Regions from separate parts of the Pedobacter immunditicola genome, predicted to be linked through region 3. Evidence: riboswitches for the same ligand, from Rfam matches in the RefSeq annotation. Region 3 holds a riboswitch; each other region holds the start of a gene.
What was found. A riboswitch is a leader RNA that binds a small molecule or an ion and turns the genes downstream of it on or off. The one in region 3 is predicted to bind cobalamin.
Positions count from the first base shown of each region.

Region 1: it holds a riboswitch for cobalamin, as region 3 does, so the genes downstream of both, WG905_RS05470 (TonB-dependent receptor plug domain-containing protein) here and metE (5-methyltetrahydropteroyltriglutamate--homocysteine S-methyltransferase) in region 3, are expected to answer to the same signal.
Region 2: it holds a riboswitch for cobalamin, as region 3 does, so the genes downstream of both, WG905_RS10960 (TonB-dependent receptor) here and metE (5-methyltetrahydropteroyltriglutamate--homocysteine S-methyltransferase) in region 3, are expected to answer to the same signal.

Region 1 is NZ_JBBHKC010000003.1:110,014-120,130, reverse strand. Features, by position in the region: gene WG905_RS05475 (DUF6580 family putative transport protein) at 1-153, opposite strand, end outside; gene WG905_RS05470 (TonB-dependent receptor plug domain-containing protein) at 190-2,061, opposite strand; cobalamin riboswitch at 2,165-2,359, opposite strand; gene WG905_RS05465 (serine hydrolase) at 2,469-3,629, shown strand; gene WG905_RS05460 (polyphosphate kinase 2 family protein) at 3,626-4,504, opposite strand; gene WG905_RS05455 (penicillin-binding protein 1A) at 4,724-7,171, shown strand; gene WG905_RS05450 (peptidase MA family metallohydrolase) at 7,275-10,117, shown strand, end outside.
Region 2 is NZ_JBBHKC010000005.1:333,753-343,869, forward strand. Features, by position in the region: gene WG905_RS10930 (APC family permease) at 1-571, shown strand, start outside; gene WG905_RS10935 (hypothetical protein) at 664-1,107, shown strand; gene WG905_RS10940 (erythromycin esterase family protein) at 1,208-2,497, shown strand; gene WG905_RS10945 (DUF5074 domain-containing protein) at 2,763-3,866, opposite strand; gene WG905_RS10950 (PKD domain-containing protein) at 3,877-4,815, opposite strand; gene WG905_RS10955 (YncE family protein) at 4,850-5,989, opposite strand; gene WG905_RS10960 (TonB-dependent receptor) at 5,986-8,010, opposite strand; cobalamin riboswitch at 8,103-8,301, opposite strand; gene WG905_RS10965 (aminoacyl-histidine dipeptidase) at 8,574-10,034, shown strand; gene WG905_RS10970 (GNAT family N-acetyltransferase) at 10,045-10,117, shown strand, end outside.
Region 3 is NZ_JBBHKC010000009.1:21,049-31,165, forward strand. Features, by position in the region: gene WG905_RS15930 (hypothetical protein) at 1-743, opposite strand, end outside; gene ruvC (crossover junction endodeoxyribonuclease RuvC) at 786-1,349, shown strand; gene WG905_RS15940 (acyl-CoA thioesterase) at 1,435-1,821, opposite strand; gene metE (5-methyltetrahydropteroyltriglutamate--homocysteine S-methyltransferase) at 1,865-4,192, opposite strand; cobalamin riboswitch at 4,366-4,554, opposite strand; gene WG905_RS15950 (hypothetical protein) at 4,764-4,979, opposite strand; gene atpG (ATP synthase F1 subunit gamma) at 5,157-6,035, opposite strand; gene atpA (F0F1 ATP synthase subunit alpha) at 6,062-7,636, opposite strand; gene atpH (ATP synthase F1 subunit delta) at 7,690-8,238, opposite strand; gene atpF (F0F1 ATP synthase subunit B) at 8,267-8,761, opposite strand; gene atpE (ATP synthase F0 subunit C) at 8,834-9,043, opposite strand; gene atpB (F0F1 ATP synthase subunit A) at 9,081-10,117, opposite strand, start outside.

The DNA.
Region 1 (10,117 bases), on a different contig from region 3:
GAAATAAGCTCCGCCAAATAAGGCCATTGCACCCAGCGGCGTAAAATTTGTCCAGGAGCTGAAAGTGCCTAGATTCATAAAACGTGTGGCTGCTGCAGCAACAATCACAAGAATCAGAAGGGAATTACGTAAATTTATTTTTTTCAATGACATGTTATTGAGGATTTAAAGTGTAAAAATATCAATTCTTTATCGAATATTAAAACTTATACCTGCATTCATATTAAAGCCCATACTGTTGTAGCCATAAAACTCTGTATATTTTTCATTTAATACGTTTTTCAAATCAGCAAATACTTTGACACGTTTACCTATAAGTGCATACTCTGCATAAAAATCAAGCAATTTGTAAGCTGGCAAATCTACAATCTGGTAACTTACAAAATCGCCGTCCTTCCGCTTTCCGTTATATTTAAAGCTAGAGCTTGCATACAGATCTTTCGATAGTTGTACTCCCGCATTCAAGCCAAAGACATGGTTTGCTTTCCGCACCAGGTAATCAGCTACCTCATTGGTAATGTAATTGAACTCCGAACCTTCTACATAAGCATAATAACCCTTGGCATTGAACTTCCCGATATTAAAGGAAGGCTCCACTTCAAAACCCTTAACCTTTTGATTTGCAAGGTTAATAAAACTGGTATTACCGTAAACAATGGCATTACTGAGGTCACGTTTATAACCGGCCAGCCTTAAGTTAAGCTTATCTTCAGCAAACTTGAAATCTACCCCTGCTTCATAATTTTTAGACTCTTCGGGTTGCAGGTCCAGGTTTGCACCAAATTCACCAAATAGATTTTCTAAAGTTGGCGCTTTAAACGCTGTAGATATCGTACCGTAAACCTTTACCCCTTTAGTAACGATGATCGAAGGTGTAATGTTATACGTAAAATTCTCTCCATATTCCTGGTGTTTATTGTACCGTCCGCCAACTTCAAGATTAAAAATACTGATGTCATGCAGAAATAAAGAGCCATAAGTACTGAATAAATTCGCTCGGGGAGGCATTTCAGCATTTAACTTGAAAGTATTGATGCGGTTATCCATGCCCACAAGCACATTTAAATGGTCACCAACTTTCTGGTTATAGAACAAGTCTACCATTTGCATTTTACCTTCAGAAATACTTTTACCATATTGACTTTGGGAATTGGTCTGTGCATTTTCATAACTATAGTTGAAAGTTATTTTCCCCGAGCCAAAATCGTATTTGGTATTCACCCCCCCATTGAAATATTTCAGCTTATAATTATTTTCCAGATGATCTTCATAGGCATTGGCATCAAAATCATAGTGACCATAAAAGTAACGCAAAAATGGATTGATGCTTAAATTTTTATCAGCCTGTAAGGAAAAGTTAGCATTCACAGCACCGGTTTTGTGACCATCTTTTTCAAAGGGTGATGATACATCCCCTGGCCTTGCTGCTTCAGAAATACCATCAGTTTTAGCCTGTGTATAAGCCACATTGTAAGAGAAATTATCCACACGACTGCTGATCCCAACCGTGCCCTTATACGTTTCGTAGCTGCCGATGCTACCCACTCCGTAAACACTGTTACCGCCTTTAGCTCCTTTTTTAGTGATGATATTGATTACACCAGACACAGCATCAGAACCATAAATAGTTGACTGTCCACCTTTTAGGATTTCTATATGATCAATTTGATCAATTGAAAACATCCTAAGGTCAAAAGCAGAACCGTTTCCTAAAGGGCTGCTCACCACAATTCCATCAATCAGTACCACTGCATAGGCACCTGATGCACCCCTGATGAAAATACTTTTGTTCAGCCCCAGGTTCCCAGTAGCGCCACTTACCACAATACCTGCCTGCTCATTCAGCAAGTCGGTCAGGTTTTTACCATGACTGCGTTCCAGAATTTCAGGCCCAATAATGGTCACTACCTTACCCGTCTGACTTTGTTTCTGCTCATTCTTGGTTGTAGAAATTACCACCTCTTCGAGTTTAACTTCTTCCTGGGCATACAAAGGGTTCATGAAAGCCATCGGCGTAATTGCCAGTGCAGCGGCAAGGAAAAAGTAATTGTTTTTGTTCATTTATCTGCGTGTTATATGTCAATTCTCGCCACAACAAACAGGTAGAAATAGGAAAGACACACCAAAAATGGTCTGATTCCTAGCTTCAATCCCCGAAAGCTATGAAATAATAAAGCAAATGGCAGGTCTTCTGACTTACTTCAGGTATTCCTGCCTTCCCATTTAAATGATTTAAACAGTGGCGGTGATTGGAATACCATTTTGAAGCTTACAGCTGCGGGACAGTTACGGATTTACACCGTATTCCCTTTTAATCCATATATATTACCTATAAGGAACCAAAAGCATTGCAAATGTATCAAATTTCCTATATTTAGGGCTAACAATTCAGCTAATTAATGTCTTTCAAATCTCAACATATGCTTAAAACAGCTATATTCCTCTTTTGCATGCTTAGTATTCCAACCATGGCACAAAAAATAGATACTTCCTTCCTTGAAAAGTTAATGCGTTCCCAACCAGAACAATTTTCCACCGTCCTTAATCATCCTCAAAAAAAACAGGTACAGGTATTGTACACCCAGGTGATCCGGAATAAAAACAAAAAGCCCGTTTTCAAATCGTACAGCTATAATCTTGATGATCAACATTACTTTTATCCCGCAAGTACGGTAAAACTTGCGGCAGTTATTTTTGCCCTGGAAAAAATCAATGAGTTAAAAATCAAGGGACTGAGCGCAAAAAGCACCATGATCACAGACAGCGTTTTCACCGGACAAACGAAAGTCAGCAAGGATTCTACTGCCCAAAATGGCCTGCCTTCCATCGAACATTATATTAAAAAAATCCTGTTAACCAGCGATAATGATGCCTTTAACAGGTTGTTTGAATTTATTGGCAGGGCTGAAATCAACGAAAAATTAAAGAAATACGGATTGCACCAAAGCAGGATCCTAAACCGATTGGCTATTGGCGATGCAGGAGAACCATCAAAACATACCAACCCCATCAGGTTTTATAATGGCGACAAACTGATTTATTCCCAGAAGGAACAATACGATCCTAAAGAATATCCACTGGAACTCCGTAACACGATCATGGGCAAAGCTTACATCGACAGCAGCGAAAACCTGGTCAGCAAACCCTTTAGCCTTGAAAATAAGAACGCATTTCCCATCAGCGACCAGCAGGCTTTAATGAAAAAATTAATGCTGCCGGAAGCTTTCCCTAAAAACGAGCGATTTAATCTTCATCACGAAGATTACCAGTTGATTTACACCTACATGAGTAAATTACCTACAGAAAGTGATTATCCAAAATATGACCCTCAGGAATTTTGGCCGGCCTATTCCAAAATGCTTTTTTATGGCAGGGAAAAAGATGCCGCCATTAATCCAGACCTTCAAATGTTCAACAAATATGGAGACTCTTATGGTTTCATCATCGACAACGCTTATTTCAAAGATTCGAAAAACCAGGTAGAGTTCTTTTTAACAGCCGTAGTGCAATCCAATGAAGACGGGATTTATAACGACGGTAAATATGAATATGAAACCATTTGTTATCCCTTTATGAAAAACCTGGGAAGAATACTCTATCAACATGAATTGGAAAGCAAGAAAAATTAATCCTTGACCAACCTTTTTTGAATGTCATCAAGCCTTTCCAGTTCATCAGGGGCCAGTTCCGGAAAGCGGAGACCAAGGTTTTCAAAAGTCGCTTCCATGATTTTACTGATGGTTAAACGCGCATGCCATTTCTGATCTGCAGGTATAACATACCAGGGGGCATCCTTAGTGGAAGTCTCCTGGATCGCAGTTTCATAAGCATCCATGTAATCATCCCATAGCTTCCTTTCTTTTAAATCGCCTTCAGAGAACTTCCAGTTCTTTTTAGGATCATTGATCCTGTCCAGGAAACGTTTCTTTTGCTCATCTTTTGATACATGAAGAAAAAACTTGATGATGGTTATGCCGTTTGCAGTCAGGTGAGCTTCAAAATTCCGGATGCTCTCGTAACGTTTCTCCCAGAATTTTTTATCAATATCTTTAACTTCATCAATTCCCGGAATATTTTCCGCAAGGATATATTCAGGATGGACTTTACATACCAGCACATTCTCATAATGGGACCTATTATGCACCCCTATCTTCCCTTTTTCAGGCAATGCAAGGTAGTGTCGCCATAAAAAATCATGTGCATATTCAAGGGAATTAGGCGTTTTAAAACTATGAACCTCACAGCCCTGTGGATTTAAACCAGACATCACATGTTCAATGGCACTGTCTTTCCCGGCAGCATCCATTGCCTGGAAAATAATTAATATAGCATGTGAATCTGCTGCATACATGGTCTCCTGAAACACACTCAGTCGGCTTTTAACTTCCTCCAGCTCCTGTTCACCATCATCTTTCTCCTGTTTCCCTTCATAACTTGTTCCATAATCCTTGAGGGAAAATTTATTCCCAGGTGCTGCTAGATATTGTTCAATCTCTTTTTTCATTCGTTATATTGTTTTCAATGGTAATGAAGCTATCATCTGCTTATATTGAATCTAGTGGTGATTTCATATATCATATTCCATACAAGAATTATTATATCCCATAAAGCCGCTCCTATTTCAATAATCACAAAATATTAGTAAATTAAATTACGTTTATTTGTACTGCAAGTTTTAACATTTTTTAACTTAAACTGTTTTACAATTTTTTGATCTTTATCCATGTTTAAAGAAATTCGCAACAAGTATATTCGCTATTTTTCCATATTTATTTTTTGTATATTAATTTTCTTTTGTGCCCTGCAATTAAATTTCTTGTGGTTATTTGGGTATTCCCCTTCCTATCAAGACATTAAAGAGCCTACCCAGCGTGTAGGGTCTGAACTTTATACAGCCGACAGTGTGTTGATTGGCCGTTATTTTAAAGAAAACAGGACACCGGTTAATTTTGAAGAAATCGCACCAAATGTGATCAATGCATTGGTTGCAACAGAAGATGCGCGTTTTTTCAAGCATAGTGGCATCGATTTCATCTCACTTGTTTCCAGTGGCATAGCTACAGCAACAGGTGATAAACGTGGCGCCAGTACCATCACACAGCAGCTGGCAAAGAACTTGTACCGCACCAGGTACAACAAGGCACAGGGCGCCTTTAAACATGTCCCTGTCGTACGTACCATCATGACCAAATTTAAGGAATGGATGACGGCGGTAAAACTGGAAGCCAATTACTCAAAGAAGGATATCATTACCATGTACCTCAATACCGTATCATTTGGCAACAACGCCTACGGCATTAAAACTGCCGCAAGGGTGTACTTTGACAAGGAAGCCAATGAATTAAACATACCCGAATCAGCATTGCTGGTAGGGATGTTAAAAGGTACATCTACTTATAACCCGGTCAGGAATCCTGAAAGAGCAATAGAACGCAGAAATGTAGCGCTCTCCCAGATGAATAAATACGAATATATCAATAACGCAGACCTCCAGCGCTATAAAAAAGCACCCATCATGCTGAAAGAAGGCCAGGTAGATGACAGCAGCAATGGTGACTCTTACTTAAGGGCGGCTGTCGACAAATACCTTGAAAAATGGTGTACTGATAATGGATACGATTTATATGAAGATGGATTAAAAATTTATACAACCATTGATTCCAAGCTCCAGAAACATGCGGAAGAAGCCGTTGCCGAGCAAATGAAAACGTTGCAGCGTCGGTTTTATAGTATCTGGGGTAATGAAGATCCCTGGTATGATTCTGAAAACAACAAAGTAGACTACCCTAACCGGGCAAAGAAAAATCTTCCTATCTATTCCATGCTGGTCAAAAAGCACCAAAATGATCCTGATTCCGTTGATGCCTATTTCGATAAGAAGAAAAAAATGAAAATATTCACCTGGAAAGGTGACCGGGATACGTTATTCTCGACCATGGATTCAATCCGCTATTATGGTAAAATCCTGAATGCCGGGATGATGACACTTGATCCCTTTGAAGGAAAGATCAAAGTATGGGTTGGCGGAATTGACCATGAATTTTTTAAATATGACCATGTAAACCAAAGTAAAAGGCAGGCGGGATCAACCTTTAAGCCCTTTGCTTATCTAGCTGCTTTGGAAAGCGGAATGAGCCCCTGCGACACCTTCACAGACAAACCTGTGCGCATCACCTACCAGGAAAAAGGAAAGACAGAAACCTGGGAACCAAAAAATGCAAGCTACAGCAATACCTACCAGGATATGTCTCTGCGGGCAGCAATGGGGAGATCTGTGAATACGATTACTGCACAGGTAACAGAAAAGGTGGGCTGGGATAACGTAGTGAAGTGGGCACATGAATGTGGGATCGACAGTCACCTTGCCTCAGTACCCTCTGTAAGCCTTGGATCCAATGATGTTACCGTTTATGAAATGGTAAAAGCTTATGGAACTTTCTTAAATAATGGAATGAAAACTGAGCCTATTTTAGTTGAAAAAATTACCGATCTTGATGGTAAATTAATCGCAGAATTTAAGGCGAAACAAAAGCGCGTACTTACAGAAGAAATCAGCTGGCTAATGCTTTACATGCTCAGAGGTGGAATGGATGAACCAGGTGGTACATCTCAGGCCTTATGGGAATGGGACCTCTGGAAGAAGAACAATCAGATAGGTGGTAAAACCGGTACTTCCTCCGCTTATGTAGACGGCTGGTACATGGGCGTCACCAAAGATTTGGTTACCGGAGTCTGGGTGGGATGTGATGAGCGCACGGCACACTTTAAAAACAGTGCAACAGGTGAAGGTGGCAAAACAGCCCTGCCCATTTTTGCTAAATTTATGGAGAAGGTTTATCAGGATCCAACCAGCGGTTATACCTATGGACCATTTCCAAAGGCTACAGTAAAAATAAATGTAAAGTATAACTGTCCTACGCCTCGTTATGTGCCGGATACAACTGCAACCGACACCATACAAACAGACTCATTGGATATGGGTGACCCGTTTTTAAATGAAACACCGGAAACACAAGGACAAACCTTAGAAGTACAACCAACGGAACCTAAAAAACAACCGGCAACCCCACAAGCGGCCAAGCCTGCACCAGCTACACCGTTGAGCAGGAAAGAAGAAAGAGAATTACGAAGAGAACAACGGAGACTGGAAAAAGAAAGAGAAAAAAACTAAGAAGACAAAACAATTCAACGATAAAAATACTTTTACAAAACGCTGATTCCTAACACAATAGACTATGAATTTTATACGGTTAATCTTAGGCTTAATATTCATAATGATTTCTAACCTTGCTGTTCAGGCGCAATATTTCGGTCAGAATAAGGTAAGGTATAAAAATGTGAAGTTTGAAGTGCTGCAAACGCCGAACTTTGAAATTTACTATTATTTAAAAAATAAAGACCTGGTACAAAGGTTTGCCCAGGATGCCGAAACTTGGTATAAAATGCACCAGGAAATTTTCAGGGATACTTTTGAGAAAAAAAATCCTATTATTCTTTACAGCAACCATCCAGATTTTCAACAAACAACGGCCTTACAAGGTGATATTGGCGTAGGAACCGGGGGTGTCACCGAAGCCTTAAAAAACCGGGTGATCATGCCGGTGATGGAATTAAACAGCCAGACCAGACACGTGCTAGGACATGAGCTTGTGCATGCTTTCCAATACCACAGTCTTTTGGAAACAGATTCATTAACACTGGAGAACGTGAGCCAGGTACCCCTATGGATGATCGAAGGTATGGCAGAATACCTTTCCATTGGCAAGAAAGATGCTTTCACCTCCATGTGGATGCGGGATGCCCTGTTGAACAGGGATATCCCCTCTTTAAAAGACCTGACCAGTTCCAATAGGTATTTCCCTTATCGTTATGGGCAGGCTTTCTGGACTTTCATCGGCTCCGTTTACGGCGATACCACCATTGTACCCTTACTTAAAAACACCGCGAAGTTTGGTTATGAAAACGGGTTGAAATATACCTTAGGTTATGATGATAAAGCTTTATCCGGCCTTTGGAAAAACGCTATAGAAAGCCATTACCGGCCTATGTTAAAAGCCGACAGTGCACAGGTAAGGATCACCGGAACAAAAATTATCGACAATAAAAATGCCGGTAATATGAACGTTGCCCCTGCGATAAGTCCGAATGGAGAATACCTGGCATTTATGTCCGAAAAAGACTTGTTTGGGATAGATCTCTTCCTGGCGGATGCGAAGACAGGTAAAATTCTTAAAAAACTCAGCAGCCAGGTCACCAGTTCCCATATTGATGACTTCAGTTTCCTGGAATCCGCAGGAGCCTGGTCGCCTGACAGTAAGAAGTTTGCCTTCGTCGTTTTCAGCAAGGGCCGGAACCAGTTAATGGTAATCGACATAGAAAAAAGGAATGTCCTGCTGCAAACAGGAATGGGAGATGTGGAGCAATTTGGTAACCTGACCTGGTCGCCCGACGGTAATGATATCGCTTTTTCGGGCATGGTAGAAGGCCAGAGTGACATTTTCTCTTACAACTTCAAAACAAAAAAAATTAGTCAGATTACTGACGACGCTTATTCTGATTACGCACCAAGCTATGCGCCTGACGGTAAAAAACTAATCTTTTCTTCTGACCGGGTTTCGATCGACAGCCAAAACACACAAGCGGTTAATCCTATTAATTTAACCATTTACGATTTTGAAAGTAAAAGCTTAACCAACCTCCCGATCTTTCCGGGAGCCAACAACCTGAATGCTTTATTTTCTGGCGACAGCCAAAGGATCTTTTTCCTGTCTAACCGGGATGGTTTCAGGAATATGTATGAATATAACCTGAGCAGTGGTGCATTGAACCAGCTGACTGACTACTTTACCGGTATCAGTGGGATCACAGAGTTCTCTCCTGCAATCACGGTATCAAGAAACGATGAGATCGTTTACAGCTATTACAGATCCCAACGCTATACTTTATACAATGCAGCCCGTGAAAACTTCAAAGCCGTACCAGTCGATGCACAGGACGTTAATTTTGATGCAGCCATTTTACCCCCAGTTGAAAACGTAGCCGTTAATATTGTCAATCCGAACATCAACAATTTCAGAAGCTTTGCAAAAACTCCTCTTGATTCGCTAAACAATATTGCCTACCGGCCTAAATTCAAATTAGATTACCTTGCCAATAGCGGCGTCGGGGTATCCACCAGCACATTTGGTACGGGCGTGATGGGTGGCGTTGTGGGGATGTTCAGTGATATCCTGGGCAGGAACCAGATCGTTGCCAACCTGGCGATAAACGGAGAGGTATACGACTTCGGTGGTATGGTTGGTTACATCAACCAGGAACGCCGGGTGAATTGGGGTGTTGGTATTTCTCATATCCCCTATCTTACCGGATTCAGAGACATTGTAGCCGAAAGTTTACCTGTAGAGGGATCCGATGAACCGCTTGAAGTGATTACCGACAGGACCAACCTGATCCGGACCTTCGAAAACCAAGTACAACTGTTTGCATCACACCCTTTCAATAAATCACATCGTTTCGACCTCGGCACCTCCTATTCAAGGTACAGCTACCGTATCGACAGGATCAGCAATTACTACGAAAACGTGAATGGTTTCCCTGGTTTCTACCTGGGCTCTGATAAAAAGAAAGTCTCCAATGAAGAAGCTGCACGGGAATTCGGTGTATCATTTGATTCCTTCCAGATCTTTAATTTAAATGGTGCCTTTGTTGGTGAAAATACCATTACTGGATTAACCTCACCACTGCAAGGCTTCAGGTACAGAGTTGGTGCTGAGCAAAATTTTGGCGATTATAATTTCACTACGGTTAACCTTGATGGACGAAGATATGTACGGTTAAAACCGATCACGCTTGCCGTGAGGGCACTGACTTATATGCGAATTGGGGAAGAAGGAGAAAACCTTTATCCTTTATTTATTGGCTATCCGTACTTTATCAGGGGTTATGAAGCCAACTCCCTTTATAACAACCAGGGGGGCGCAGGAAATTTTGATATCAACCAACTTTCAGGAAGTAAAATAGCAGTGTTTAATTTCGAGGTACGTTTACCGTTTACAGGACCAAAAAGACTGGCGCAGATCCCTTCCAAATTTCTCTTTTCAGACCTTAACCTCTTCTT
Region 2 (10,117 bases), on a different contig from region 3:
CCTGAACGAGATTGCTTTGGCTAAATCCGACCGGGTGGCGGTGGTGGGTGCGGGGTATATTTTTGGCAGTATGGGGACCATCATCATCGCCATCATGATCATGATATCTACTTTCGCCTGTAACAATGGCTTGATTATGGCGGGCGCAAGGGTTTATTATACCATGGCCAATGATGGTTTGTTCTTTAAAAAAGCCGCCCTGCTTAACAAAGCAAGGGTGCCAGCCTGGGCATTGTGGTTTCAATGTGTTTGGGCCTCGGCATTATGCCTCACTGGTAAATACGGTGCTCTTTTGGACTATGTGATGATCATTGTGATCATTTTCTATATCCTCACCATTTATGGGATTTTCATTTTAAGGCGTAAAATGCCGAATGCAGAACGTCCTTATAAAGCTTTCGGCTATCCTTTTCTGCCAATGTTTTACATCATTGTTGCTACAGCGATTTGTATATCGCTGCTGATTACCAAAACTAATACTTGTGGCTGGGGGGTAGTGATTATGCTGGCCGGGATTCCTGTTTATTACCTTACTAAACCTAAGGAAGTGGAAGAAGTTGTTAACAAGTGATAGCCGGAAATCTAAATCAAGCTGGTATTTGAGAGCGTTGGACCTATGGTCATACCCGAATAGACAGAGTAGCCTAATGTAAAATGAAAAAGATGGAGAATATTGCGTTAAAGACATTAAGGGATAAATGCATTTTATATAACCAATTTATGATTGATAGCGGAGCTATTCCAAGAGAATTAATGGGTACTTATCTAGCTGCAAATAAATATATAGAAGCTGCTTATCAAGAAGGAAAAATGAAGCCGCTTAAGGCTATAAGTATTGATATTGATGATCAGGTGATCAGACATATGCCATTATCAATGGCTAATAAATTAAAAGGCCTTTTTAAGGAAAAATTACATATTGATTATGAGGCAGTTGATAAAGCCCGCTTAAAAGCAATCCAAAAGATATTAAAGAAGGGAAAAATATCAACAGGTGAAGAATATGAATTAGCGTTTAATCGTGTTGACGAAATTTATGCGGAGCGAGATAAAGCAGATGAAGTTAAACAGTTAAATGAATTGCTTACGGCATTTGATAAAAATTAATACTTCCATTGTGTCGTAATGTTACCAGATGATAAGCAGCGGGAAACAGCGGAGTTAAACAAATAAATCAGCGGATTGTTAAGGTGATAAATGCCTTCACATGGTACAGCAGCGGTTATATCGTTTAACGAAATCCGGCGACCTGGATCCGCTGATGGAACGGGTGGGTGATGCACATGCTGTGCTGCTCGGTGAAGCTTCGCATGGTACACATGAGTATTATACCTGGCGTACGGCCATCACGAAAAGACTGATCAAGGAAAAGGGGTTCAATTTCATTGCCGTAGAGGGCGACTGGCCAGACTGTTACAAGATCAACAGGTATATTAAAGGCTTGGATGACCAGGATAAGAAGCCTGCAGCTGTTTTACATAGTTTCGACCGCTGGCCTACCTGGATGTGGGCCAACTGGGAAATTGTCTCTTTAGTCAACTGGTTGAAGGCACATAATGCGAAACTGCCCATGGAGCAGAAAGTGGGCTTTTACGGGCTTGATGTTTACAGTTTGTGGGAATCTATGAATACCATTGTATCCTACCTGGAGCAAGAAGATCCCGTTGCGGCAGACCTGGCAAAGAAAGCCATTCGGTGTTTTGAGCCTTATGGTGAAGATGAACACCGTTATGCCAGGGCTCAATTCACCATGTCGGCATCATGCCGCGAACCGCTTATCCGCTTGCTTTCTCATATCAAAAAGAAAGTGCCTAGTTATGACCATGACCCTGAGGCTGCCTTAAATGCAGCGCAAAATGTTCATATCGCTGTTAACGCCGAAGCGTATTATACCAATATGACAAGTTTCAACGACAATACCTGGAATATGCGGGATACACACATGATGGAAACGCTGCTGCGGTTGTTTAAGTTCCATGGAGCTGCATCAAAGGCCATTGTTTGGGAACACAATACGCATGTTGGAGATGCCCGTTATACAGATATGAAAAAAGCCGGACTCATCAACGTCGGGCAATTGGTGAGGGAAGCAAGGGGCGAAAAGGATGTGGTGCTGGTTGGCTTTGGCTCTTTCCAGGGTACGGTGATTGCGGGCAAAGCCTGGAGCGCACCAATGGAAGTGATGCCCGTGCCTGAGGCAAGAAAAGATAGTGTTGAAGCACAGTTGCATCAACAGTTTGCGGCAAATCAACTGTTAATTTTTGATAAGGCTTTTGATGCAGCTCATGACGATGAAAATCTTTATCCCTGGATAGCGCATCGTGCTATTGGGGTGGTTTATCATCCCGAACGTGAAAAATTTGGAAACTATGTGCCTACGATTTTAAATTTAAGGTACGATGCCTTTCTATATATTGATCAAACCAGGGCACTTCATCCTTTACACCTGAAACCGGATGGACATAAAATCCCCGAGACTTATCCTTTCGAATATTAAGCAGCAGGAGGAAGAATCTTGAAATAGCAAAGGATTTGAAAATCTAAAAAAATTAGAATATTATAAAAAAGCTTAAAAAAGAAACGGGGATCTAGTTCTAAAACCAAATCCCCGTCATCTAAATTAACGCTCTCGGATATAAGACGCTTTGTTGAGCCAAATATTGTGTCAACCTTAAAATAATTTTAAAATATTTATGTATTTCTTAGCGCTTTCCAGATCTGGCATTTTCTAGCGTATAAATAGGGTTCAGTTTAAAAAATGTTTAGTGAAAAACCGTTAGATCTGGGAAGAAGATCTTAGAGAAATCAACCGTAACGCCATCACCACCATATTTAATCTTTTTTACCAGCTCACCGGTAGAAGCATTATAGATCAGCAGATAGTTTACAGTAGAAGCTGCTCCGTAACCCTGAATACCGTTCACGACAATGTAATCCTTATTCTTATCATAACGGATCGCACCGTAAATCATGAAAGGATTCTCGGTGATCGTGATAAATGGCTGTTTTAATGAGGAGGCATTGCCATCTATATACTTATAGATAGCCTTTCCTGAATGATAGAACACTGCATTTTCCTTGGTTGATGCGGTAAGCCTGGTTGGCGCATCAAGACCAAATGAACCTACCGTCACCGATAAAGCTACACCAGCGGTATCTAAATTCTGATCAATAGAAATTAAACGGGAGCCCGTAGAAGCCCAGACTTTACCATTTGGTGTCTCCGCGAACCCGCGGTTGATATTGGAGAAGCTTTTCACCAATGAATAATTGCCAGCTGATACAATTTTGGCACCATTACTCTGCAACAGGTAAATATAGTCGCCTTTTTTCCATAGATCACCTGTGTTTAAGGCGCCAACTGTTGTCAATTTATTTTGAAGAGAAAGTGTGTTCAAATCGATTTGATACACCCCGTCGTTTGCACTCACCAAACCTCTGTTTCCCTCTACCGGGATGATGCTTCTCCAGTTGCTTGTTTCTTGCACATATCTGGCTTCTTCCTTCAGGCTGAACGCATTTACTTTTACAATCGGCCCATTCATTTTGCTCATCAGGTAAATGCTGCCGTTGATTACTGAAGCGAATTGCAGGCTGCTGGTTTTAGCTGCATTTGACAAAATCTTGCCCGGATTTTCTTTTTCATAAACCCTGGTCGAAAGTGTATCGTCGCCGTAGCTGTAAAAGTTGATGGTGCCAGCGTTTTGTGCGTAAGAACCCTCACTGATCACAAAGAACCCATTCTTATATTTGCCCGCTGCCGGGTCAATTTGTGGATCATCGACATTGTCCTTTTTACAAGCGGAAAGACCCGTTGCCAGGAGCAATGCCGCTACGAATAATTGCTTAAAGTTGAAGTGTTTCATATGTTATTATTTATTTGTTTTTTAAAAGTTTAAGATCTACCGCTCCAGCAAATTCAGTCGAAATCTCACCGATGTAGCGGGAACGTTCATTGCTGTTATCCGGACTAAACGGATTTCCATTACTGTTTTGCGCCGTATAGATTTTCACGAAGTCTATTGAGGTCAAGGCCACCTTATTGCCATTGGAACTAACGGCCCAGTCGATATCGAAGGTATTGTAGCCCCTGCCCAACTGTTCCTGCAAGGCCAGGTAATCATTGGAGCCATTATCGGCATAACCAAATCCCAATGGCTTATTGTTAATAAGATCTCCGGCTGTCAATGTACTTCTGACCAGTGTGCCCGTAAATGATAGCTCAGCTGCGGTTGTCCAGCCAGGAAAATAATCCTGTGCATGGAACTTGTTTCTTAAAATCAGTCCTTCCTTACCCTGGTTATCTGTCCACCGGATATCATCACTTAAACTGGCGGGTCTATGATAGGTGATTTTGTAATTTTTTATGGTGGTCGCAGCGCTATAATCGCTTCCTGCCAGCTCATACCACTGATCATCCGGCAGGCCGTTTTTGTTCTGGTCCTGCATGACGCATACGATGCCGGGTTCAGAAAACTCCATGCCTGCACCAACCAAAGGGTTGCCATAAATCCCCAGATCTGCTCCGGAACCATTGGTTATCGGGTGGTCAAATCCGAAAACGATATAGCCACCGAATCCGCCAAGGGAAACCAGGCCATTACCTACGGCACCGATCAGGATTTCAGTCTTAGCAAGATCTGTGCTGCCACCATCGTTGATAAACTGCCCCGGAGCCGGCTTAAATTCATAGATCTTATTTACATAGGGCGATAATTCCGCTACTGGTTTTTCATTCTCTGCTGTGTTTTCCTTTTTGCAGGAAAGGAGCACAACAGATAAAAGGGTCAGTACGGTTACAGATTTCAGTTTCATATGATTTTGATATAGTATATATGGATGATAAGTATTAGTATACAAAGGCAAAATGTGCGGGAATGTCGCCCGTAACGACTGACCACTTTTTATTCCCATTTGCGTCGAAGCAATAAAGGGTTCCGGGCGTGACGTAATCTTTGGCATCGCTCACATAAACCTCTTTGGTCAGCGGGTCTACCATGATCCCGTATGGAATCTTAATCTGCGCATCAGTTCCGTCGGTAATGAATTTTTTATCGACCAGCGTTTCGTCCTTTACATTGATCATCGAATAGGAAATGATATTCTTCTGTTGGATATAGCTCCATTCGGTCGCATAGAGGTATGCCGTATCATCATCTATCCAGAGGTTGCTCGCTGCGATATCAAATGACTTTTTGATCTGATCTGTTTTGGTGTCTATGACGAAAAGTTTCGAGGGGATATGGTAATAGTCGCCCCTGGAGGTAACATAAAGATCACCATAACGGTCTGCTTTCAGTCTGGCGAGGTTGATGGCTACATCTATACGCTTGATTTCGGTAAAAGAATGAAGGTCAATGACCGATATGGTCCTTTCGTAATTCGGTGGGCTATAACCCCCGGAATTTGCGATATAGAGTTTTTCACCGACTATCGCCATTTCTTCGGGCTGTCTACCCACATCAACCTTTCGTTCCACCTGAAGCGTGGCCGTGTCGATCTCGGTAATGCTGCCGTTAGGCGCAGTTGGGTCACCGACCTTTCCAAGGTAGGCGCTTACATAAGCCTTGCCCTTGTAAAAAGTAACATAGCGGCCATTGGTAATGTCTATCTGCTTGATCTTTTTGGAAGTCTTCACATCCAGGATTTCCAGTTTGTTGGATAGGTTAACCACCACATAGAGCTTCGACCCATAGACGCCGATGTCATTCCCAACATCACCGAGGCCTTTGGTTACTTCCGGATTGGCCTGGCCATAAATGTTGCGCCTGTAGTTTCCTGTTCGGAGGTCCACAAAATCCAGCGAGGCCTTGTTCATGTTCATGTTGCCTTCGTTGAGCAGGTACAGGCCCTTGATTACACTCGATGGATTTGGTGGAAAGGCAGTCTCTGTCTGTTCAGGAGCAACGGCAGGATCTTTTCTGCATGCGCCAAGAAGCAACAAAAGAGCGCCCATCAATAATGCAATGCACTGATTGTCTATTCTCATATCGTATAGCTTAACTTGAAACGGTAAAATCTTCTGGGCATGGGGAAGTTGGAAATGATCTCCCGGTCCTGGTTGAAAATATTGTTGACCTCCATATTTACCTTTGCTTTTCTGCCCATTACGTTCAGCTTGTACCCGATTCCCATATCATGGGTATACCAAGGCTCCATGCGGTTGTAAACAGCATTCTGGTACGTGCTGAGCTGATTGTAGCGTTCACCGGAATAAATGTAGCTGTAGTTCAACTCCAGTTTTTTCCAGTCGCCACCCATAGTCAGCGATCCACTATGAAGCGGCATATAGGGGATATTGTATCGGTCATTCCTTCCTTCGGTCACATCCCTCGCCTGTTGAAAGGTATAACTAGCCGAGACATTGATAGTCACACCAGCGGATACAGCCCAAACCGACTGCACGTTTGTCTCCAATCCCTTTATAGCAACCTTGCCGATATTATACATCGTCCAGCGGTACAGGTTTGCACTGGGAACGGCCACAATCTTATCCTTCACCTGGTTATAATAAGCATCTGCCTGTATCGAAAGCGAGGTCAGTGCCGTAGTTTTGGGCTGTATGGAATAGGTTATTCCCAGGTCATACTGGTTTGTAAACTCCGGACGCAGCAACGAATTGCCGATGAAGGTATAATAGAGATCGTTAAAGGTGGGGAGCCTGAATATTTTTTTATAAAATGCCCTGAACATCAGTTTTTTGCTGTCAAATGGATGAAAAGTAGCCATTGCCGTGGGGCTGAATTCCTGTTTGTTTCCGGCACTGGAAAACTCTTTTACCTGGTCAAAAACAAAGGTTCCAAGGAGGGATGCCTGAAGGCTGAACTTTTTAAGTTTTACCGCTGATGCCACCGAGCTGAGTACAGTATGCCTGGTCGGGTAGGGGAACCTGTAAAGGTTCGCATCCAGGGTGTTCCACTGATAATCTGTAGAAAAAGCAACATCCCAAATGGGAAGGATGCGAAATCGGTTTGCTGCAGAGATGTAGATTTCCTGCTGACGGAACCTGTTATCCTGGAAGCCATTGAGGGTTGTAAAATCAGGGTCCAGGTAGCGGAGGTAATCGTTTGCATATTTTGCGTTGAGCTTCAGGCCGTACCTGCGGTTTTCAGGCGTCTGGAAATGCCCCTGCAGAAAAAGATTACGGTCCCACTGGCGCTGGTTATAGTTGAACCTATTGGACACAATCGCACCGGGAAGTCCTCTGGCAGAAGTATAGCCATAGGCTTTTACCGACCAATTTGAGCTATCCCTTAGCTGGCCGTTTAATCCAGCCTCCATCCTATACGCGTTGATGTCGGTATTGTTGCGTAAAGCGGTGGTATCATAAACGCCATTGGTATAACGGAACTTATACTGCCCGTGTGAATTTACCCATTCTGTGCTCAATGAGGCAGCGGTTCGTGCAGTAATCTTCTGTTCGTATAAAAGAGATGGGTTCAGCAGTCCGAAAGAACCGCCCTTATAGCCCAACCCTATGTTCGAGGATTTCCCATCCGCAAATTTTGGTATCCTGCTGCGCATATAGATTGAACTTGCAGCAGAAAAAGATCTGGCAGGCTGGAAAATATCGCTTTTTTGGCCATTATAAAGCGCCACTTCCTCCAGGTTGTCAAGAGAAAACCGGCCGAGGTCTACCTGTCCGTTTTGGGCATTTCCCATCTGGACGCCATCATAAAAGACGGTCGTGTGATTGCTGCCCAGACTTCTTACGTTAACCGTCTTTAGTCCGCCAACCCCGCCATAATCTTTGAGCTGAACACCGCTAAAATAGCGGAGGGCATCGGCAACAGAAAAGCTATTGAGTCGTTGTAAGGCTTCACCTCCAATTACCTGTGCAGGAGTTGCCGAAGTATTTCTGATGGAGTTTATTTTACCCTGCACCCGCACTTCCTTAAGGCTCCGGACCTTCACTGAATCCGGCTGCTGTGCAGCGGCGTCAGGACACAAAAACACCAAGCCTAATGCTGCAATGAAGAAGAGAAGTACTGTAATTGTTAGTTTTTCCATGTCGATACCCTTGCAAAGCAAACGGCATAGAGCATACTGAAAATGGAAATGCCTACGGCATCTTCATTCCAGCTTCAATCCCCGAAAGCTATGAATTATATAATGCGATGGCAGGTATTCTGACTTGCTCCCCTCGGTATGGCCTTCCCATTCAAAATTTGAACAGTGACCTTTTGATTATACCTTAGTTATTGGAGCTTACAGCTGCGGGACAGTTCTGGATTTACACCAGATTCCCTTTTAATCCATCCTGTTTGTGCAGGGTAGGAACCAAAAGCGATGCAAATGTATACAAATAGTTGAGCTTTCACTAAAAATGAGTCAATGCTTGGTTGAAATCAAATGGCTAATCAGGTGGTTATTCGTTAAAAGGCAAAGTGAATTCAGGTGAGGGAGTCATGACTGATAGGTGATAGTGGATCTAGGGGTACCATGGATCTTTAGCGAGCTTTATCCAGCCTACCAACTGAAGAAAATCAAACTGAACTATTATTTCACATCAAGACAAATATCATTAGTTTTATAACTTTACCTTATTACAAAAAACACTTGTTAATCGGCTTATGGATATCAAAAATTTAGAACCTCAGGAACTTTGGCGCAATTTTGCAGATTTAAACGCTGTACCACGTGCTTCAAAAAAGGAAGAACGTGTGATTGCTTTTATGCGCAGTTTTGGGGAACGTTTAGGTCTGGAGACTATCCAAGATCCTGCAGGAAATGTGGTGATTAAAAAACCGGCCAGCAAAGGGATGGAGGACCGCCAAACGGTGGTTTTACAATCTCACCTGGATATGGTGCACCAAAAAAATAGTGATACAGTTTTCGATTTCGATACGCAAGGGATTGATATGTTTGTTGAAGGTGACTGGGTAAAAGCACGCGGCACTACTCTTGGTGCTGATAATGGCATTGGTGTAGCCACCATTATGGCCCTGCTGGAAAGTACGTCAATTGCTCATCCTGCTTTAGAAGCCATGTTTACCATTGATGAAGAAACGGGGATGACCGGCGCAAAGCAATTGGATCCGGCAAATTTTACAGGCTCTATTTTATTGAACCTGGATACGGAAGCAGATGATGAACTGACGATCGGCTGTGCCGGTGGCGTAGATACCAATACCACGTATACCTATACCCATGTGGCGGCTGATAAAAATGGAATCGCGTTTGAAATCAACGTGAAGGGATTAACCGGCGGGCATTCGGGAATGGATATCCACAAAGGACGTGCTAATGCCAATAAACTGATGAACCGTCTGTTCTACGAAGGCTTAAAGACTTTGTCGCTCCATGTTCATGAACTTGATGGCGGAAGTTTAAGAAATGCCATTCCAAGGGAATCTAGGGCTGTTGTAGTGTTACCTGTTGCACAGAAACTGGAATTTTTAGCCCTAGTTGGCATTTTCTCTACCATATTAAGAGAAGAATACCAAACCGTAGAGCCTGCTTTAGCTATCACGGTTGAAGAATGCGCAATGCCTCAAGTGGTGATGGATATGCCCGATCTTGTGAAAATTGTGAATGCAATTTATGCCGTACCAAATGGTGTTTTTCGCATGAGTCCTGATATCAGCAACTTGGTCGAAGCCTCTACCAATCTGGCCAGGGTGATCATCAAGGATGGACAGTTTATTACCCAGTCTTTGCAACGCAGCAGTGTGGAAAGCACGAAGGCGGATGTAGCGAATGCTGTCGGTGCGGCTTTCGAAAACATCGGCTTCACGGTGACAAGAAATGGTGATTATCCTGGTTGGAAGCCTGATCCTGATTCGGAGATATTGAGATTGATGGTTAATTTATACCAGGAACGCTTTGCTGAGGCGCCCAGGGTGGAGGCTTGTCATGCCGGATTGGAATGTGGTATTTTGGGTGGTCATTTACCGGGCATGGATATGATTTCTTTCGGACCTACCATCCTTGGAGCACATTCGCCGGATGAACGGGTACAGATTTCTTCTGTGCAAAAATATTGGCCTTTTCTTTTGGCCGTGTTAAAAGAAATCCCTAAGCTTAAGGTATAAAAATGCTGTTATGCTGCAAATCAATTTTAAACCATTTCCCGAACTGGAATCTGCTCGTTTGAAGCTTAGAAAGGTAAATGAAA
Region 3 (10,117 bases):
ACTATATCAGGAGGATGCAGATCAGGGATGAGCCAATAAAACATGACAAAATATTGCGTACTGAATACCACATACCTCGCCAGGCAAAAAAGCAGTATTTTTAACAATTCCAACTTTTTATAACGGGCCAGTACTTTGTAAAAACGCTGGTATTTCCTTGTCCACCGGATCGACAACAGGATGCCATTCAACCATTTGATATTAAAAAACAAAATCAGGAAGAACAAACAGAAAACAGTAGCAAAAGCACACAAGGCAAGGAAAAGCTCTGGCTGAAGCAAATTAAATCGGTAAACGAACATGCAGACAGCAATGGAGCCAAATACATTGGTGAGCACGAGTTGTCCGATATTACCCACAGCCATGGCAATTACCCCAATGATGCGCCTTTTGGGTGATAAAAAGAACACCCTACCTCCATATTCACCTAAGCGGTTGGGGGTAAATATTGCCCAGGTCAGGCCACAAAAAACCGATTCAATAGAACGCCAGAGACTTATGCTTTCTATACTCTGCACCAGTCTTTTCCATTTTACTGCCTCCAGGCCCCAGTTCAGCAACATCAACACCCCTATCAAGGTAAGCACGCTGATAATTTCAAGACGTGGGATGTTTTCCAACATCAGCATAAACTCCTTTAAATCGTTATTGGTGCTCAGCTTTTCATAGATAAACCAAAATGCAAAGACTACAATTGCAATTTTTAGGGTATGGGAGAATAGCTTTTTATGCGTGCTTGTCAAATTTTTACTTTTACTGTCTGCAAATATGCTTAATATTGTTCTATGTTGGCGGAAAAAAAGGAAAGGGTTATCCTGGGGATTGATCCCGGCACAGCTGTAATGGGCTACGGGGCAATATTGGAAAAGGGCAGTAAGATTGAATTGATAACAATGGGGATTGTCCGGATGGAGCACCTGGATGATCACTTTTTGAAGCTGCAGCGGATATTCGAGAAAACTATTATCCTTCTTGATGAGTTTAAGCCAGATGTTCTAGCGATTGAGGCACCGTTCTACGGCAAAAATATCCAGGTGATGTTGAAACTAGGTCGCGCGCAAGGCATTGCCATGGCAGCGGCGTTATCGAGAAATATCCCGGTAACGGAATATGCGCCAAGAAAAATCAAGCAAAGTATTACAGGTAATGGTAGCGCAGGTAAAGAACAGGTGGCGGCAATGCTGCAAAGGCTGCTCAACTTTAAAGAAACACCTGAATTTTTAGATGCTACAGATGGTTTGGCAGTGGCTGTATGCCATTCTTTTCAACGGGTAAGCACAAGTGGCAAGGGGAAAGCTTACTCCGGGTGGGAATCTTTCGTAAAGGATAACCAGAAGCGGGTAAAATAAGTAACAATAATTACACAGTGCCGATACCATCGAACACTGTGTAATCATGCTTAACATTCAATAACACATGTTAAAATAGTGTTATTTACTTCAATATCGCTGTTGGCTTTTTGTTCTCATCCATTGCCACAAAGGAGAACTCTCCAGTTACCGCTTTTTCACGAACTTGAGAATACATTTGTTCAATGTATATATCCACCTTCACCTTTAAACTGGTATTACCGATATGGGAAACTACACCAACCAGTTCAATGATCGTTCCTGCGGGGATAGGTTTCTTAAAGTCAATCCGATCGCTGCTTACCGTAACCATTACCTGGCGACTAAAGCCAGTTGCCGTAATAAATGCAACTTCATCCATGAGGTGCATTGCCGTTCCACCGAAGAGGGTATCATAGTGATTGGTCGTATTGGGGAACACAGCTTTAAAAATCCTGGTCTCTGCTGCTTTTATCTTTTCTTCTATAGTCATGTAATGTTGATATATCCTTTAGGACGAATTAAAAATTACAAAATTAGGCTATTGGGAGCTCAACATGAACAGATTTCCGTAAGGATTTAGCGGCTTTCACCATTTCAATTAGCGCGAATTTGGTTTCTTCCCAATGCCGTGTTTTTAAGCCACAGTCAGGGTTAACCCATAACTGTTCATCTGGAATTACTGCACGCGCTTTTTCCAATAAAAACACCATTTCTTTGCTAGAAGGCACCCTTGGTGAGTGGATATCATAAACCCCCGGTCCTATTTCATTTGGGTAATTAAAGGCTGAAAAAGCATCCAGTAGCTCCATTTGTGAACGTGAGCATTCAATGGTGATCACATCTGCATCCATCTCCGCAATATGCCTGATGATGTCATTGAATTCTGAATAACACATGTGTGTATGAATCTGCGTGGTATCCTGCACAGCACTTGCCGAAATTTTGAAGGCATTGACAGCCCATTGCAAGTAGGCTTCCCAATCCGCTTTCCGCAAAGGCAGTCCTTCACGAATGGCAGGTTCATCAATTTGTATGATTTTAATCCCGGCTTTTTCCAGGTCTGTGACCTCATCCCGAATAGCAAAGGCTATTTGCTGGCAAGTTTGTGCACGTGATTGATCATTTCTTACAAATGACCACTGTAAGATGGTTACAGGTCCCGTAAGCATTCCTTTAACCAACTTTGTAGTCAATGATTGCGCAAATGCCGACCACCTGACCGTCATCGGCTGCTGGCGGGATACATCACCAAAAATAATCGGTGGTTTTACACACCTACTACCATAACTTTGTACCCAGCCAAATTTGGTAAAGGCAAAGCCATCGAGCTTTTCACCGAAATATTCCACCATGTCGTTCCTTTCGAATTCTCCATGAACCAATACATCTAAACCAATTTCTTCTTGGAAACGGATGGTTTCAGTCGTTTCTTTTTCAATCAATTGTTCATAAGCTTCCTGGTTGAGCTGTCCGTTTTTAAGTTTTGTTCGCCAGCTTCTCACTTCTGCTGTTTGTGGAAAAGACCCAATGGTGGTCGTTGGAAATAAGGGAAGCTGAAGACTTTGCTGTTGTATAACCTTCCTCTTTGCAAAAGGACTTAACCGCAGGCTATTGGTTGCAGTTCCAGCAGCCACACGTTGTTGTACGGACGCTTTATGTATAAGCGCCGAGCACCTGCGATTGTTATTTGTAGTGGTGTTTTGATGACGTTTTTCCTGCACCTGTGGCTGATCACTTTGGGTAATCAAGTCACGCAGGGTAACGACCTCTTCGATTTTCTGTTTAGCAAAGGAAAGCCACTGCTTTATTTCATTCATTACAGGCTCATTCCCTGCCTCTGACGCCAAATCACATGGCGAATGGAGTAATGAACAGGATGGTGATATGATGATACGCTCCTGCCCTAATTTCGAAGTCGCCTGGTTGATAAAACTTAATAGGTGTTCATAATCGGCCTTCCAGACGTTTCTGCCATCTACCACACCAATGGACAGTTTCATTTGCAGCGGAATGGCTTCCAGGATAGCGTCCAATTGTTCGGGGCAACGGACCAGATCTACATGTAAAGCATGTACAGGTAAAGAAAGTGCCATCACTAGATTATCCCTCAGGCCCTCAAAATAGGTAGCTATCATCACTTTGATAGCGGGAAAAAGACGTCGGATTTCTTTGTAAACAAAAGCATAGGCCTTTTTTTCTTCTTCCGTTAAATCCATTACCAGAAAAGGTTCGTCAAACTGTATCCATTCTACCTTTCGTTCTGATAATTGCTGCAATAGCTGGATATACACAGGCAATAAGTTTTTGATCAGTGAGATCCTGTGAAAGCCTTGTTCTTTTTCTTTTCCTAACAACAGGTAAGTAATGGGGCCGATCACCACTGGTTTAGTCGGGATTCCTAACCGCTTTGATTCATCAAACTCATCCACGATTTTGTTAGAAAAGAGTTTAAACTGCTGGTCTTTATAAAATTCAGGAACGATGTAATGGTAATTGGTATCAAACCACTTGGTCATTTCCATGGCGATGATATCCAGTCCGTCTTTTTGATAGCCCCTGGCCATGGCAAAATAAAGATCCAGCTCTTTATTGGAGCCATTCAAAATCACCTCATGGTATCGCACAGGAATTGCTCCTACTGTAAGGGACATGTCCAATACCTGGTCATAAAATGAAAAGTCGTTGGATGGAATAAGATCTATACCTGCCTCCTGCTGTAATAACCAGTTGTGTTTACGGATTTCCCGGGCCACCTGTTCCACGTTTTGAAGGGATGATTTGCCTGACCAATATTGCTCGCAGGCTTTTTTGAGTTCTCTGTTGTTACCAATGCGCGGGTAACCAAGATTGTTTGTTAGCATTTTTTTAAACTTTTAAAGATTAATAATCTGTTAAAAGCTCTTTTGCCGGATTTCGCAATGCACACGAATTCAAAACAGCAGCTATTTAGCTTATTAAAGCGCATATCTTCCTTGAAGAATTAAAACGGCATTAAAACGCATAAAAACCTGACCAAGCTTCAAATCGCGAAAGCATTGTCAATTCGGTATAGGCAGGTCTCCTGACTTGTAACGTTTTTACAAACCTTCCCATTCTGCTTCAGAACAGTGGTTATGAATAGTAAAAACTTGATGTGTTACTTACAGTTGCGCGACAGTTCGTGATTTACACACGATTCCCTTTTAATCTACAATTAAGCAAAACCATTACCGGTTGATGATGAAATAAAGTAAAGAACTTATATGCCAAATATAGTTTAAAAAATGAAAGTACGACAAGTATTGTAGTAATTCACGGTCCTTGAACGAACGAGCCTACTAAAAAGGCTTAGGAAAAACACCTCAAAATATGGAGGTAAAAAAAAGGGTATCCAAATTTATTTGGATACCCTTTTTGAGGTGTATCATCTCTTTTGATATGTATACTATAGTACTAAGATTCTAATATTTTGAATACAGCTTTGCAGCAAATAAATGCACCTACGAATAAAATTACCCAGCTAATGATAGATAAAATTGAAGAATCACCTGCAAACCGAATGAAAACGCCAACCATAGCGACAATGATACCAACAACTAATAATTTATAAATAGAGTCATCATTAGCTCTCTTCATGCTTTCTGTATTGTGTTTTGGTGTATGATCCATAATAAGTTTTTTATATAATGTACAAAAATAAATATTAATTCCTTAAAAAAGCATAATCTTTAATAAGTTTTTAAGGACGGCAGCCTTTGTGCTGACAGCCCTTTCGGCTATTGCCACGCTAACATTAAAAAAGCCCTTATCCAAAAAGGATAAAGGCTTTAATATCATGATTTACAATTATCCGTTTAATGCTGCAGCACCACTCACGATCTCAGAAAGTTCTGTGGTAATCGCTGCCTGACGAGCCTGGTTATAGGAAAGTTTCAAGGCCTTTAACAGGTCACCAGCGTTCTCTGTTGCTTTATCCATGGAAGTCATCCTTGCACCGTGTTCTGATGCATGTGAATCTAACAGGGCTTTAAACAACTGAATTTTGATCGACTTAGGAATCAATTGTTCAACAATTTCTTCTTGAGAAGGCTCCAGAATGTAATCTGTATTAGCGGCAGTGGTGGCACTGATCTCAGCTTTTGGAAGTGGCAGCAATTGTTCTGTAGTTACAAATTGAACTGCTGCATTTTTAAAGCGGTTATAGATTACCTCTACCTTATCAAAATCACCTTTTTTGAAACCAGCCATGATGGCGTCAGTAATTTTAGTTACGTTCTCAAAGCTGAGGTCAGCATATACACTGTTATTGTTTCCGATAACTTTGTAATTGCGTCTTTCAAAAAAATCCTGAGATTTCTTACCGATAGCCGCAATGCTCACATTGCCCTTTGCAAACTGCTCACTGTATTTATCAGCGATCAGGTTATTTGCAGCTTTAATCACGTTCATGTTAAAAGCACCTGCTAACCCACGGTTAGAAGATACTACTACAATTAACACCTTATTAGGCTCACGCTCCTGTGTGTAGGGTGAGGAAGATCCTTCCAGACTAGCAGAAAGATTTCCTAGGATATCTTTAAGTTTTGTAGCGTAGGGACGTAATTGTATAATAGCATTGGTGGCACGCTTCAACTTGGCAGCCGAAACCATTTTCATGGCTTTGGTGATCTGTTGGGTAGACTGTACCGACGCTATACGTATTCTTACTTCTTTTAAATTAGCCATTCTTTTTAATCTTCTGCCAGAGTAACCTAGTATTTACCTGCTAGTTCTTTAGCCACTTTTTCTAATACACCAGTTACACTATCTTCCAATTTACCTGCTTTTAAAGCAGCTAAAGTTTCTGGATGACGCATTTCTAACTGTTGTAAGTATTCTGCTTCAAATTCTCTGATCTTGTTTACAGGAACTGAACGCATTAAGTTTTTAGTACCAATGTAAACAATAGCAACTTGTTTCTCGACTGATAAAGGAGAAAACTGGCCTTGCTTAAGGATCTCCACGTTACGTGCTCCTTTGTCCAATACTGATTTAGTTGCCGCATCAAGATCAGATCCGAATTTAGAGAAAGCCTCTAACTCACGGTATTGTGCCTGGTCTAATTTTAATGTACCAGCTACCTTTTTCATTGACTTGATTTGTGCATTACCACCTACACGTGATACCGAAATACCTACGTTAATAGCCGGACGAACACCTGCGTTAAACAAGTTAGACTCCAGGAAGATCTGTCCGTCGGTAATCGAAATTACGTTAGTCGGAATATATGCAGATACGTCACCAGCTTGTGTTTCAATAATCGGCAATGCCGTTAATGAACCACCACCTTTTACGATACCTTTCAACGACTCTGGTAAATCGTTCATGTTACGAGCGATATCATCATTCTGGTTGATTTTTGCAGCACGTTCCAATAAACGACTGTGAAGGTAGAAAACGTCTCCAGGATAAGCCTCACGACCCGGTGGACGACGAAGTAATAAAGAAACCTCGCGGTAAGCAACAGCTTGTTTAGATAAATCATCATAAACAATTAAAGCCGGGCGACCAGTATCACGGAAGTACTCACCAATTGCAGCACCAGAGAAAGGCGCATAAAATTGTAATGGAGCAGGATCCGCCGCAGTAGCTGAAACAACAACAGTATAAGCCATTGCACCGTTCTCTTCTAAAGTACGAACAACGTTTGCTACTGTACTTGCTTTTTGACCACAAGCAACATATATACATAAAACAGGATTACCTGCTTCGTAAAATTCTTTTTGATTAATAATGGTATCAATACAAACGGCAGATTTACCAGTCTGACGGTCACCAATAACCAACTCACGCTGACCACGTCCGATAGGGATCATCGCATCGATCGCTTTAATACCTGTTTGTAAAGGCTCGTTAACTGGCTGACGGAAAATTACTCCGGGAGCTTTACGTTCGATCGGCATTTCGTAGGTTTGGCCTAAAATAGGTCCTTTACCATCGATAGGCTCACCTAAAGTATTCACTACACGACCCAACATACCTTCACCAACAAGGATGGAGGCAATTTTCTTAGTTCTCTTTATTGTGTCACCTTCTTTGATCTTGTCATAAGGACCTAACAAAACGACACCAACATTATCTTCTTCAAGGTTCAATACGATACCTTGTAAACCGCTTTCGAATTCAACAAGCTCACCTGACTGAACTTTAGTTAAACCATATACGCGGGCAATACCATCACCAACTTGTAATACGGTACCTACTTCTTCCAGTTCAGCTTCTGATTTAAAGCCCGACAATTGTTGCCTGATAATTGCCGATACTTCGTCTGGTCTTACCTCTACCATAATTTATATTTTATATTGTAAATCAGTAAATTTTTATCTTATCTATATCAGAATTAAAACCCACTCAGGGCAAATTCCTTTTTTAATTTATTTAATCCGCCTGCAATACTTGCGTCGAATTGTTTGTCTTCAACTTTCAGAATGAAACCACCTATCAGGTCGTCATCAACCTTTTCTTTAAGAATAACCTCGTTAGCACCAATCTCTTTTTTAACAATAGCGATGATTTCTGCTCTGCTTTCGGCAGTAAGGGCTGTTGCAGAAGTCACATCTGCAGTTACAATCCCTTTCAAATCATTATATTGAGTAACAACCTGTTTAGCGGCTGAGTAAACAATAGCAGAACGGCCTTTATTAACCATTAACTTCATGAATGAACTGCTAATGGGATGCACCTTACCTAGAAACAAATCCGCCAAAATACCGGCTTTTTTATCTATTGGAACGATAGGGTTATTTAGGATGGCTTCTAATTGTGAATTCTCACCAATCACTTTAGAAACTAAAGCCATATCGCTTTTCACCTCTTCCAGAGATTTAGTTTCTATAGAAAGATCGATTATCGATTTAGCGTATCTTGATGCTGCTTTATTTTCTGACATTTTAATCTTATTTAGCTAATTGATGCAATTAGTTTAATTCAACATCTTTTAAAAGACCAGCTACCAAATCTTCCTGTTTAGTTTTATCCTGTAACTGCCCACGTAATACGCGTTCTGCAATTTCAATTGAAAGCGAGGAAACCTGGCTTTTTAATTCATATAATGCAGCTTTCTTTTGGTTCTCAATTTCAATCTTAGCCTTTTCAATTAATTTAGCACCCTCAGTTTGAGCCTGAGTTTTTGCCTCATTAACGATGTTATCTTTCAACATTTTAGCTTCTTTTAACATCAAATCGCGCTCTTCACGTGCAGTTTTCATTAAATCTTCATTCTGAGCAGTTAAACGAGCCATTTCTTGTTTAGCAAGTTCAGCTTTGTTTAATGCTTCGTCGATAGAATGCTCACGTTCTTTAATTGCGGCTAATATTGGTTTCCAGGCAAATTTAGCCAAGATAAACATTAACAATAAAAACGCTATTGTTTGAAAAATAACTAAACCGATTTCAGGTACTAATAATTCCATTTTCTATATATATCTAGTGTTCTCTTTTTAAAAAATTTGTACCCGGTCTTGCAACCAGGTACAAGTTTGTTTTTAGCCATTACCCATTAGGGCAACTACTACTGCGAAAAGCGCAACAGCCTCAACGAAGGCAGCAGCGATTAACATCGCAGTTTGGATTTTATTGGCAGCTTCCGGTTGACGAGCAATACCGTCCATTGCGGAACCACCAATTTTACCGATACCCAGACCAGCGCCAATCGCAGCTAATCCTGCACCAATTGCAGCAATACTTCCTGTAATCATGATTTTATATATTAATTGTTGTTAAAAAATTCTATTAATGGTGTTCTTCTATTGCCATACCAATAAACAAGGCAGACAAAATGGTGAAAATAAAAGCCTGGATAAAAGCTACCATTAGCTCAATGCCTAAAATGAACACAGCAAAGGCAATCGATACAGGAGCAATATACAAACTGTTGAAAACAAAGATCAAACAGATCAGTGACAACACTAAAATGTGACCAGCAGTAATGTTCGCAAACAAACGAATCATTAAGGCGATAGGTTTAGTGAATATCCCAACGATCTCTACCGGGATCATCACGATCCACATCAACTTGGGAACGTCCGGTGCAAAAATGTGTTTCCAGTAATATTTATTTCCGTTAAATACAGTGATCAACAAGGTTGCGGTAGCAAGGATCATGGTTACTGCAATATTACCGGTAAGGTTAGCTCCACCTGGTAAGAAGGGAACCAGACCCAACATGTTATTAAACCAGATAAAGAAAAATACAGTAAGCAAATAAGGCATGAAACGCTCATATTTATGACCCAGGTTTGGTTTTGCAATATCATCTCTTACGAACAAGATGAGTGGCTCTAACCAGGACTGAAGTCCTTTTGGTGATTTGCCGTAATTTGTTTTGTATGATTTTGCTACTGATAAAAACACAGTAAGCAGCACTACAACCGACAAAATTAAGGTACAAACATTTTTAGTGACGGAGAAATCCAATGGCCGCTCGTTTAAAGCGTGGTGTTTTTCGTCCAACTGAAGGTACTGGCCATTTTCATTTGGCGTAGCAGATGCATAATATATTTTCTCATGGAATTTAACAAAGCCTTGACCGCCTTTTTCCACAACAACTTTAGCATCATCATCATGATGGAATTCACCTGAGCTGAAAGAAACAACACCATTTTCTGTAGACAGAATCACCGGTAAGGGGATATAAGTATCACCGATAACATGCCAACTGTGTGAATCAGCAATATGATGCAGGGCAAACTTACCGATATCAAACTTTTTCTTGCCCTCAGGCTCAGCAGGAGTATTACCTGTTGCCTGTAAGGTATCCAATTGCGCAA